DNA from 4 places in the Pelotomaculum sp. FP genome. Region 1 is predicted to be linked to each of the others. Evidence: riboswitches for the same ligand, from Rfam matches in the RefSeq annotation. Region 1 holds a riboswitch; each other region holds the start of a gene.
The links. Region 1 has a riboswitch for molybdenum cofactor ahead of fdhF (formate dehydrogenase subunit alpha). Riboswitches for the same ligand answer to the same signal wherever they lie in the genome.
Positions count from the first base shown of each region.

Region 2: it holds a riboswitch for molybdenum cofactor, as region 1 does, so the genes downstream of both, Psfp_RS19635 (hypothetical protein) here and fdhF (formate dehydrogenase subunit alpha) in region 1, are expected to answer to the same signal.
Region 3: it holds a riboswitch for molybdenum cofactor, as region 1 does, so the genes downstream of both, Psfp_RS03910 (aldehyde ferredoxin oxidoreductase C-terminal domain-containing protein) here and fdhF (formate dehydrogenase subunit alpha) in region 1, are expected to answer to the same signal.
Region 4: it holds a riboswitch for molybdenum cofactor, as region 1 does, so the genes downstream of both, Psfp_RS17950 (ABC transporter permease) here and fdhF (formate dehydrogenase subunit alpha) in region 1, are expected to answer to the same signal.

Region 1 is NZ_QFGB01000028.1:33,698-36,816, forward strand. It holds gene nuoF (NADH-quinone oxidoreductase subunit NuoF) at 1-162, shown strand, start outside; gene Psfp_RS12155 (2Fe-2S iron-sulfur cluster-binding protein) at 176-1,105, shown strand; molybdenum cofactor riboswitch at 1,122-1,242, shown strand; gene fdhF (formate dehydrogenase subunit alpha) at 1,255-3,119, shown strand, end outside.
Region 2 is NZ_QFGB01000083.1:2,620-5,738, forward strand. It holds gene Psfp_RS19635 (hypothetical protein) at 1-1,816, opposite strand, end outside; molybdenum cofactor riboswitch at 1,824-1,938, opposite strand; gene Psfp_RS19640 (hypothetical protein) at 2,023-2,280, shown strand; gene Psfp_RS19645 (GGDEF domain-containing protein) at 2,956-3,119, opposite strand, start outside.
Region 3 is NZ_QFGB01000006.1:41,859-44,977, reverse strand. It holds gene Psfp_RS03920 (iron-containing alcohol dehydrogenase) at 1-494, shown strand, start outside; gene Psfp_RS03915 (GPR1/FUN34/YaaH family transporter) at 704-1,306, shown strand; molybdenum cofactor riboswitch at 1,319-1,435, shown strand; gene Psfp_RS03910 (aldehyde ferredoxin oxidoreductase C-terminal domain-containing protein) at 1,482-3,119, shown strand, end outside.
Region 4 is NZ_QFGB01000062.1:22,100-25,218, forward strand. It holds gene Psfp_RS17945 (sodium-translocating pyrophosphatase) at 1-498, opposite strand, end outside; molybdenum cofactor riboswitch at 992-1,112, shown strand; gene Psfp_RS17950 (ABC transporter permease) at 1,220-1,915, shown strand; gene Psfp_RS17955 (ABC transporter ATP-binding protein) at 1,912-2,988, shown strand.

The DNA.
Region 1 (3,119 bases):
ATTCCGGAGAAATGCACAGGCTGCGGCGCATGCTTGAGAGCCTGTCCGGCCTCGGCCATCACCGGCGAGAAGAAACAGCCCCACTCAATCGATCCGGCTGCCTGTATCAAGTGCGGCGCCTGCATTAACAAGTGTAAATTTGACGCCATAGTCAAAGCGTAAGGGAGGGGGAAAATTGGCTAACGTAACCCTTACCATCAATGGCAAAGAAGTGACTGTCCCGGCTGGGACCAGGGTACTGGACGCGGCCAGGGAAGCCGGTTTCTTTATTCCCACCTTCTGTCATGACCCGGAAATCCCGGGTTATGGTGGTTGCCGCATATGTGTTGTTAATGTTAAAGGAGCACGTTCGTTGATGGCTTCCTGCGTTACGGAAGCTACCAACGGCATGGTGGTTGAGACGGAGTCACCCGATGTAGTGGAAGCACGCAAGACCATTCTCGAACTCTTGCTGGCCAACCATCCCATGGACTGCCTGACCTGTGACAAAAACGGAGACTGCCGGCTGCAGGACTATGCTTACCGCTACGGCGTCGGGCAGTCGAGCTTTAAGGGTGAGAAGCACAGCTATCCTCTTGACAATTCAAACCCGTATATCACCCGGGATTTGAATAAGTGCATCCTGTGCGGCAGGTGTGTGCGCACCTGCGCCCAGGTGGAGGACCGCCAGGTCATAGACTTTGCCTACCGCGGCTTCCAGACCAAGGTGGCGCCGGCCATGGATACCAGTCTGGCTGAATCCATTTGCGTATCCTGCGCCCGCTGCGTGGCGGTGTGCCCGGTTGGGGCGCTTACCTACACCAACCTGGCCGGTAAAGGCCGGACCTATGAAATTGCGAAAAAACAGGTTACCTGTTCGTTCTGTGAGTCCGGCTGCCAATTTGATCTCAACTATAAGGGCGACAAGGTTATCGGTGTGACTGCAAAAGCGCCGGGGCAAGGGCGACCGCTCTGCCTTAAAGGACGGCTCGGTATGGAGCTGCGTTACAGCGACCAGCCGCTTGCTCCAATGCTCAAGAAAGACGGAGAGTTTGTTGAAGTATCCTGGCCGGAAGCACTGGAGCTGGAAGATGTACTAGCCAAGCTCAAAGAGCTGGAGAAATAAAGATTAACTGCTTAACTCTATAAATGAACTCCGAGCCATACTATCTAAACCAACAGGGCATGATAGCTGGCCGATAGGGTTCAGTGGGAAACTGCTGCGCCTCCCGCAATTTGGAAAGGAGTGAAGTTCTTAAAGGGAGGTTATTAATGGTGGCAACAGTTACGCTTACCATAGACGGTGTCCAGGTCACGGTGCCGAAAGGTTCCACGGTCCTGGAAGCCGCAGAGAGTGTGGGTATCTTCATCCCCACCTTCTGCCATGACCCGGAACTCAGCAAACCTGGCGCCTGCCGTATTTGCGTGGTGGAAATACCAGGCGCCCGCAACCTGCCGGCCTCCTGTGTGACCGAGGCCACCGAGGGCATGGTTGTATACACCGCCTCAGAGGCGGTATTAGAAGCGCGCAAGACCAACCTGGAACTCCTGTTGGCCAACCATCCCGAGGACTGCCTTACCTGTAACAAGAACGGTGAGTGCAAGCTGCAGGATTACGCCTACTATTATGGGGTCAAGGCCGGCGCTTTCCCGGGGGAAAAACACAGCTACCCGATCGAAGATGACAACCCGTTTATCGTGCGGGATATGAACAAGTGCATCCTGTGCGGCAAGTGCGTCCGGATGTGCCAGGAAATTCAGGGCAATAACGTAATCGACTTTGCTTTCCGCGGTTTTAATGCCATTGTCACCCCTGCCATGGGCTCGACCTATAGCGACACGGATCTATCCAACTGTGTCTTTTGCGGCAACTGCGTATCAGTTTGCCCGGTCGGCGCCCTAAGCGAAAAAGGGATGCTCGGCAAAGCCCGCAAGTGGGAAATAGAAAAAGTAACCACGACCTGTCCTTACTGCGGTGTAGGCTGCTCTTTCGACCTTAATGTCAAGGACGGTAAGGTTATCGGGGTCACCTCAACCGAAGGTGATGTCAATGGGCGCGCCCTGTGCGTCAAAGGCCGCTTCGGTTACGGGTTTATCAACCACCCGGACCGTCTGAAGAAGCCTCTGATTAAGAAGGACGGTAAGTTTGAGGAAGCTACCTGGGATGAAGCTATCGCTTTGGTGAACAAGAAGTTTGGCGCGGTTAAGGACAGCTACGGTCCGGAAGCCATTGCCATCCTTTCCTCCGCCCGCTGCACCAACGAAGAAAACTATTTAATGAACAAACTGGCGCGCGCAGCGCTCGGTACCAACAGTATCGATCACTGCGCCCGTCTCTGACACGCTCCTACTGTCGCCGGTCTGGCGGCAGCATTTGGAAGCGGCGCTATGACCAACAGCATCCAGGAAATTGCCGATGCTGACTTTATCCTTACCACCGGGACCAATACCACCGAAGGACACCCCGTCATCGGCATACAGGTCAAAAAAGCCTTACGAAAAGGGGCCACCCTGGCTGTGGTTGACCCCCGTAAGACTGAAATAGCCGGTTTGGCCAATTACCACCTGCAGATTAATTCCGGCTCCGACATAGCTCTGTTAAACGGCCTGGCCAACGTGATTATTGCCGAGGATCTCTGGAACAAGCAATTTGTAACAGAGCGCACCGAGGATTTTGAAGCGCTAAGAGAAACAGTTGCCAAGTACACGCCCGACTATGTTGCGGAAATAACCGGCGTGCCGGCAGAAACCATCAAGGAAGTAGCCAGAGGCTACGCCAAGGCTAAAAACGCCACTATTCTCTACACCATGGGTCTGACCCAGCATATCTGTGGTACGCACAACGTCTTTGCCGTGGCCAACCTGACCATGCTCTGCGGCCAGATCGGCAAGGAGTCCAGCGGGGTTAACCCGTTGCGCGGCCAGAACAACGTCCAGGGCGCCTGCGACATGGGCGCGCTGCCGGCCTTCTTCCCCGCCTACCAGCCGGTGGCTCTTGAGGCGAACCGGACCAAGTTCTCGTCCGCCTGGGGTGTTGACGAGCTCCCGTCCAAGCCGGGCTTAACTGTCGGTGAAATTATCGACGAAGCAGGTAAATCTGTAAAAGCTATCTACATCATGGGCGAGAACCCGGTCCTGTC
Region 2 (3,119 bases), on a different contig from region 1:
ATACAGCAATGCCGTTGCCGCCCAGGACGGAAGTATTGCCGGAGACCGTACCGCCGTTCATGGTAACGGAGCCGGTAAGTACACGGATGGCGGCGCCCTTGTTCATGGTTTTGTTGTTTTGCAGGGTCACGCCGGAACCGATGGTTACGCTGCCGCCTTCAACATTGATCAATGAAGCGTTGCCGGTGGTGGTCGAGTTGCCGTCGAGGGTGATAGTGCCCAGCGTCAACGAGCCGCTTTGAACGTCAAACAACGGGCCGTCATATACATAGCTGCGCGCAATCGTTTTGCCGCTGAGGCCTGATCCATAACTGTTGTAATCGCTGACAGGGATAGCGCTTTGAACACAGAGGTATGATTCGTAGACCGCTGCCGAGACTGCCGTTTCGAAGGAATTATACGGATTTGCAAAGGAACCGTCGCCACCGGCGGGAGCAGCGCTGTTATAATACACGGCTGAGCCGGCATAGGCGCTGTCGCTGCCGGTGCGCGAGGCGCCTGTCGGATAAGTGGAGAGGTCGGCCGGCGCAGTCGCGGGGAAAGTAAGGGCAGGATAGCTGCCGGACGTGCAGGTGAAGGCGTTGTCAAGATCTTCACTCCAGGGAGGTTCTTGGTTGATGTAATAGGAGATGTAGTAACCATTATATTGGGCCGTACTTTGCAATTGAGCGGCGCTCAGGTCATCCACATTGGTGGCGCTGTAGCTGGTTAATTGGCCGACATTGGTTATGGTGTCGATCCAGAAACAATTGTCCATTGACGTGGCGGATTCGGGCACACAGAGGGCGCCGTCGTAGTTAGGATTAGACGAGGCGTTTGCAAGAGAGCCACGATTGAGGCAATTGGCCATTTTGGCGTCGGCCGTTCCGTAACTGCTCAAAATGCCGACGATGCCGCCCATGCGGATGCCGTCAGCACCGATTGGGGCGCTAACCTGGGCATTGTTGAGGCAATTGCTGACATAAGCCTCGCAATAGCCAATGACGCCGCCACAGAAGGATTTATACGCGGTGCTGGCGCTGGTGACGGCACCCGTGTTCTGACAGTTGTCAACGTAAATCCTGCCGGATGCATTGGGGCAATAGGCGCCTCCGATGACGCCGCCCAGACGCTTGTTAGCCGATACGGTTTCAGTGTTTTGGCAGTATTGGACGAGAACCGGCGTGCCGCTGGTCTGCGTATTCTCAACAATACCAATGACGCCGCCAACATTAGAGGCATTAGAGGCGCTAATTGACACATCGCTTGTGCAGCAGACAACGCTGCTGTTGGTGTAGCCGATGACGCCGCCGATGGCGTTAATGCTGCTGGATGTGCTGATGGAACCTTCCACCGTCAGATTGCCGACGATGCCGCCGTTCACATACCCGAACAGTCCAACGCCGCTGGTGCTGGCGCTGGTAATGCTCAAACCGCTGATGGTATGGCCCCGTCCGTCAAAGACACCCGAGAAATACATTGTTCCGCTGGGGACGCCGGTGGTGCCGTTCCAACCACCAATTGGCGTCCAAGCGCCGGAGAGGGTGATGTCATTCGCCAGATAGAACGTACTGCCCGCGTAGTTTGTGCTGTTGTTGACATTAGTAGCCAGTGTGGCAAGGTCTGATGCCGAGTCGATGATGTATTCGCCCTGGGTGGTTTGGCCGGTGTAGTTTACGGCAGTTTCATAACTTGCCGATGCGCTCATAGGCAGGGCGAGGCATAACAGCAAAGCCAGGGACAACAATAGTAATAAAGAACGTTTCTTATTCATTGTTTTAGCTCCTTTCTTAATTTTTTTATTATTGTTTGCGAACCGTATCAGGTAACCATTCAAGTTTCAACTACCCTCCTTTTCCGCTCCTTCCAATACGGGAGGCATGGCCGTTTCCCGCCATACCCCGGCTCAGCGCCATGGCTCGCACTTTAGGCGGCTGAGTTTCAGAGCCATTTTTATTTTAAAAACCGCGGCGGTCTTAAACTCAGGATTAATCCAATGATGTAGACGATACCCCCTTTGCAATGCTCCTGATATGGCTTTCCTTGCCAATCACGGTAGGCGTGGCTGTTTCCGGCCATACCCTTTGTGGGCGGCTTTTACCGCCGGACCCGCTGTCATCGCTTGCCGCCTTAGGCTCTGCGGGCTTCGGAGCACTGGTCCGATGTTGGGGAACTTATCTTAAACCTGTTCATCCTGTCAGCCTGTCCGGCGGGACAAAAACGAACACCGGGTTTTCCGGATATATTTACCTGGGCAGATTACAACGGGCGCTTTTTTTGTTGGGGCATGGCCAGCTGTGAAATTATGCTTGACATGATGATGGAACAACCGGTCAACCAGAAGATATTTTGAAGGGATATGCTACATCAGAAGAGGAGGAATTCTTGCATGAACAAGCGACAGATAGCATTCAAATAAAACTTGTAAGTTTATCCAGCTCTATTTTACAACAGAATTAATTCTGTTACAATGTCTAAACTCAACAAAAATTAACAAAACATATGTTGATTTTTTTGTATATACTTACAAAAAACAATAAAACATTATATAACATTATGTAACATAACATTATTAAAGGCGGCCAAAAATTTACCTCAAACAACCTACGAAGTAATATTACCTATTTCGCTGAATTTTACGGTTATGTACGTGAGTCTACCTGGGGGCTGTGCAAAATTCCGTAATACCGGGTCAATGAAACCACAAATACCCTACATAGCCTGCTTTCTTCCGATCCGTTTCATGCGCCGGCGGCGATAACGATTATTACTTGTTGCCTGACTTGCCCTGAAAAACAAAAAAAAACGCGTTCTCCGCACTTCAAAGAAACGATCTCCGGATTTCCCGGAAAGAAGCGTACCCGCCGGACTGAAATACAAACAGGTCATGTTTCCCCAGCAGCATCCAAGACAGCTTCCTGATGAAAAAGTGCAAAAAGTCAGCGCTTTATTGAGATAAGGATTATCGGGTTCAATTTACTCTACGTATGTGATTTGTATACCCTTCTCTTTGGAAAGGGTACTGGCCAGGCTGGCCATATTTATTAAATTATCAACAGCAGTAGTAAGATAAGAGTCTGATGTACCGACCCTATGTCCTCTTGCTATACCGGCAACAATGGTTATCGGTACTCCACGCT
Region 3 (3,119 bases), on a different contig from region 1:
CTATTGCGGAGTACTTGCCGATATGCATTTCTGATCCGGGCAATGTAAAAGCAAGAAGCAGGATGGCTATATCAGCGTCTTTGGCAGGCTGGATGTTAGGTCACTGTGTCGCTAATGCCGGGCACTCAATCGGACAAACAATCGGCGGATTATTTGATATACCGCATGGACACTGTGTTGCATATTCAGAGCCCTGGGTACTGGAATTCAATGCGCCTGCAGTGCCTGAAAGGACCAAGTTTATAGGTAAAGCTTTAGGAGCAACGTTCACAGGCAAGGAAACACCGGAAGAAATCGGTGCAAAAACAAGAGACGCTTTCATTGATTTTAGAGACAACAAGTTAGGGTTAAGATCTGTTAAATCATTCGGTTACGATGAAAGCAAGTTCGAAGAAGCTGCAAAGATCATTGAAGCGGATATATTCCAGAATTTCCAGCCCAGAAAGATGACTGCTGCTGACGCTCTTGAAATCTTAAAGAAAATTTACGCATAAAAGTTCTATTCGCAAAAAGCAGTTTGACTTCAGCGGTTAATTGGGGTGGCACAGGTTTGCAAAACTGCCATCACCAATATGCAACCCCTGTACCACCCAACTGACCGTACATCCTTACTATATCATGGCGATTATAATAAAAATGGTGTGTAGGAGAACGTTATTGGTCTAATTGTCTAAATGTTTAAAATAATTAGGAGGTATTTTGGATGTCTGATTCTCATGCAACTGCAAATCCAGCAGGTTTAATTGTGATGGTTTTTTACCTGTGTGCCCTTCTCCCAGTGCTAATAGGCATTGCCCCGGCTTCAGCCCTCATCATACTTGTGCCGCTGGGATTGGTAGGCAGTATCGTGCAGTTTATCGCCGGAGCCATTGAGCTTAAGCGCGGTGATGTTGTAAACGGCAACATAACTTTGGCCTTCAGTGCCTTTATGTTCTATGGGGCTATCTCCTTTATGTTCAAATTCTTAAACGTTGGACCGCAAGACACCTCAGCAGTAGACGGCTGGGTATTTTTAAGCATGGGCGTCATTTTGCTGTTCCTCACCGGGCTTCCGATGCGAGCAGGTTTTGTACCCGGACTTTTCTTCATCATCACCGATATCTTCTTTGGACTCATGGGCTTTGGCAACCTTCTCGGCATGCCGGTGTTAACAAAAGCAGCCGGATACATTGAAATTATCGCCGTTATTTCTTTAATTTGGATTATAGTCGCAACCATACTCAATACCGCTTATGGCAAAGAAGTCGTTTCCCTCGGTCCGCCCTGGATTAAGACATTGCCCGCAAAAGAAGGAGTATCTGCATAAAAGCATATTTAAGTGAACAATTATTTCCGAGTTAAACAGCCTACAGCAGTTGCCATGGTTGTTAACCGCTAGGTATAAATGGAAACGTTTGTGCCTCCCTTCTTGGAAAGGAAATATTGATTTCATAAAACATGATTTCAGATGGAATTTTTAAAAAGGAGGTACTACGATTTCAATGGCTGACAAATTTATAAGGGTAGACATGGATTCCAAAGTAGTACAATACGAAGATAGAAAAGATTTGGAGTTGTATGGCGGCCGCGGACTGATTGACAAAATTCTCACCGAAGAAGTAGACCCAGCCTGTGACGCCCTGGGCTCCGGCAACAAGCTGATCGTTTGCGTAGGTCTTTTAAACGGCACGGCAGCGCCGGCCAGCGGCAGGATCTCGGTTGGCTGCAAGAGCCCGCTGACAGGCGGCGTTAAAGAAGCAAACGCCGGCGGCACTGCGGGCGCGGCCTTTGCCAGATTGGGGCTTAAATGCATTATCATTGAAAACACACCCGCAGGAGACGAGTGGTATATTTTAAAGGTTAACAAAGATGGTGCGGTATTACTGCCGGCCGATAAATATGTTGGTTTGGGTACTTATGCCACAGCTGAACGGTTAATGCAAGATTATGGGAACAAGGTAAGTGTCATGGCCATAGGCCCAGCTGGAGAAAGAGGCTATAAAATGGCTTCAGTCCAGGTAAGTGATCCCAGCGGCCATACCGCCCGTGCAGCCGGCCGGGGCGGCGTCGGAGCGGTCATGGGTTCCAAGAGGATCAAGGCCATCGTCTTGGATACGGAAGGCGCTAAACTTGAGGCCGAGTATGCCGACAAAGAAAAATTCATGGAAGCTAATCGGAAATTCGTTGAAGGTATTAAAAATCACCCCATTTCCGGAGGTGGCTATCCAGCCCTGGGCACAGCAGCCGGAGTCATGGGAGTAAACGCCCTGGGCGCCCTGCCGACTAAGAACTTCAGCGACGGCAGGTGGGATCAAGCAGAAAAGATCAGCGGCGAAACCCTGGCTAAAAACTGCAGTGAAAGAGGCGGTCGGACCGGCCACGCCTGCCAACCGGGCTGCATCATCCATTGCTCCAACGTTTACCACGGCCCGGACGGCAAATACCTGACCTCAGGTCTGGAATACGAGACAATAGGTCTGGTTGGTTCCAACTGCTTAATTGCCAACCTGGATACGGTTGCAAAAATTGACCGTATGTGCGACGACATTGGTATTGACACCATGGATACGGGTACAACCATAGGTGTTGTGATGGAGTCGGGGAAAATCGCCTGGGGCGATGAGGAAGCGGCCATCAAACTGGTCCAGGAAATAGCCGACGGCACAGAATTTGGCAATATCCTCGGCAACGGCACGCTGGCAACAGGGCAATACCTCGGCGTAAAGAGAATCCCGGTAGCCAAAGGACAGGGCCTGGCAGCCTACGATCCCAGGGGCTTAAAAGGAACCGGTGTAACTTATGCCACTGCCCCGCAGGGCGCCGACCACACCTGCGGCAACTCGCTTGGCACAGTTGAACAGGTTAATCCGTACGATAAGGCAGGACAGGTTGAATTATCGACCATGCTGCAGGTAGCTTTTTGCATGGTGGATTGTACGGGTATGTGTCTGTTTAACAGCTTCTGCACCACAGAAGAACCATACCTGCTGGCACTAGTTGATATGTTCGCAGGCAAATTCGGCGGTGAATGGACTGTGGATAGATTGATGGGCCTGGGCGTCGAAGCGATAGCGCTGGAGAAAAAATTTAATGAGGCAGCCGGGGTTGCCAAAATTGAGGTGGCTGATTTCTTCAAGACT
Region 4 (3,119 bases), on a different contig from region 1:
GCTGATTAGACTGCCCCCGAAGCCCAGCCCGATCAGGTAGGTCGGGTCTCTAAAAAGAATATACATGCCTGCCACGCCCAAAAGTCCCAGGCTGACACACATGAGGCCGGTTACAGAGCCGCCTTTAAAGGCCAAAGCCAGTGCGGCAGGCAGACCTTTCTTAGCTGCTTCACAAACCCTGAGGTTACTCTTTACCGAGACGGTCATGCCTACGTATCCGCAGAGAGCCGAGAAGACAGCTCCGATGATGAAGCCCAAAGTAGTAATCCAGCCCAAACCGAAAAAGAGTAAGACGGCGATGATAATGCCGACCACCGCGATGGTTTTGTACTGACGGGTCAGGTAAGCCATGGCGCCTTCCTGGATAGCCTCCGAAATCTCGATCATGCGTTTATTGCCTTGCGGTTGTTTCAGAATCCAGGAAGCAAGATATAATGCGAAAAGAATACCGAGCAATGACGCATACACTGCATAAATAGATAGCCCACTAAACAAAATCCAAACACCACCTTAAGAAACCTTAATTTTAAATATAATGAGCGGCAAGCTGACTTTAAAATATGCTGCTACCACCTCCTGCGCAAAATGATGGCCCTTATTTGCCGCCATTACCTCCCAGACAGATTTTTTCATCTGAAGAGGGGGCCTTCAAAAAATAAACCGGATACTGTAATGGAAAGAAGAAAAAACTATTAATTGAAATTATACCCCTTTTTTTACCAAACAATCCATTTTATTATCTATAATAGTCTGGTAGAGGTCTTGAAAAATAAAAAAACCAGGCAATACAAATTTTTGTAATGTCTTGAACTTATACTATTATAGCTTTTTAAACTAAATTTGCCAAACCCTATTTTTATTAGATATTTATTGACTTTATAAATTCCAGTAAATAAAATGATAAAAGAAGCGAAGGAGTCGCTTTATGTTGAAAAATGATTACGCTTTTGTAGATACTAGAGAGCCTTTTATTTTTCAATAGACTTGATCCGTATATGAGTTCTCCGAGCCTGCTTACCTGGGACTTGGTAGTTATGGTTAATGGGCCGGAAGGGTGTGTATGGGAAACCTGCGCACCTCCCACTGCGGAAAGGAGAACACTACCTGATTACCACACACGGTAGATGATGCTTTTCGCATAACCTGCCGTTTTTTATTGGTCGGGTGTAATAGCCTAACAACTATTTACGAAAAAGACCATGAAAAGGTGGTAACTGATATGGAGATTATCTGGCAAGGGATAATTAAGGCCTGCGAAATGCTCTTGCAGGGAAACCGTGAAATCATGCAGGTTACAGTGCTAACTATTAAGGTTTCAGGTCTTGCTACCCTGATCAGCGTTATAATCGGGCTCCCTGTAGGTGTATTTTTAGCTTTATCCGTTTTCCCGGGGCGGAGGCTCTTGGTCAGCCTGGTTAATTTCGGGATGGGTCTGCCGCCGGTTGTGGTGGGATTATGGGTGAGTATTTTCCTCTGGCGGAACGGTCCGCTTGGTTTCCTCCACCTGATGTATACGCCAACGGCTATGGTACTGGCCCAGGCCATTATTGCCTCACCTATTGTAATAGGCTTTACCATCGCCGCCATCCAGCAGTTAAATCCCAAAATAAGGCTGCAGATAATTGCCCTGGGGGCTACCTGGTGGCAGACCCTCCTGTTCCTGGTGCGCGAAGCCAGGATGGGGCTCCTGGCGGCAGTGATGGCCGGTTTCGGAGGGGTTATCTCCGAGGTGGGAGCCTCCATGATGGTCGGAGGCAACATCAAGGGAGAAACTTCGGTCTTGACTACCGCGACTGTATTGGAAGTCTCCAAGGGCAACCTGGATGTGGCCATAGCTATAAGCGTAATCCTCCTGGCGCTTGCCTACGGTGTCACCTTATTTCTCACCATCCAACAACAGAAGAGGCCTGTATGAGCAATAATAATATTATAGAAGTAAAAAATTTAAACCTGACCAAAGGGAGAAAAAAAATCCTTGACATTGAATACTTCTCTCTTGAGGAAGGAGAAGCGGTAGCCCTGATTGGCCCAAACGGGGCCGGTAAGAGTACATTTATGCAGGTGCTGATGCTTTTGCAACGGCCTACCGGAGGAGAGCTGTTCTTTAAAGGGGACAGGGTGGATTGGAAAAAACCTATTGCTTACCGCCGCCGCATGGCCATGGTCTTCCAGGAGCCGCTGCTTCTGGATACCACTGTTTATCATAACGTGGCCTCCGGATTGAAGCTGAGGGGTTTTAAAGTGGATACCATCCCGGCCAGGGTAAGTGAATGGCTGGGGCGCCTGGGAATCGCGCACCTTGCCGAACGCCAGGCGCGCTATTTGTCCGGCGGCGAGTCCCAGCGGGTGAGCCTGGCCAGAGCGCTGGTCTTAGAGCCGGAGGTCCTTTTCCTGGACGAGCCTTTTGTGGCGCTGGATGTTCCGACCAGGGCTGCCTTGACTGCCGAACTCGCCCGCATCTTGCGGGATACCCGCATAACGAGCGTGTTTGTGACACATGATTATAGTGAGGTGCCCCTACTGGCTGAGACCGTGACAGTCCTGGAGCAGGGGAGGATCATCCAAAAAGCTTCTCCCAGGGAGATTATGACCAGGCCGGTTAGCCGTACCGTGGCCTCTCTGGTAGGGGTTGAAAACATGATTCCAGGTAAGGTGGTAGGGACTCAGGATGGGGTAGTGTTGGTGCAGGCCGGACCTCATCGCCTTAAGTCTTTAGCGGCTGTCCCGGTCGGAACCAATGTTCTAATTCTGTTACGACCGGAAGACATTAAAATTTTTAAAGGGGTCTCCCGCCATGGGGATAATAGTTTTGGCGGCAAAGTTTCCGGGCTTTTACCACACAACTACCTGTATAAAGCTGTAATTGACTGTGGTTTTCCGGTAATCGCCTTTGTGAACCCGGAACAGGTTATGGGTGGAGAAGTGCTAGCTGATAATGAAATTACGGTCCAGTTCAGTCCTGATAAAGTACACCTGATTAAACAGTAAGATTAATATAAATATGGGCAAAGCTAGCTCCAAGGGCCTTTGGCGCGGCGACACATAGGAAGGGAACAAAGCAATATGGGTACCTAAGATGCTTAAGCCAATATAGAATTATATGACAAGTCCTCCTTAAT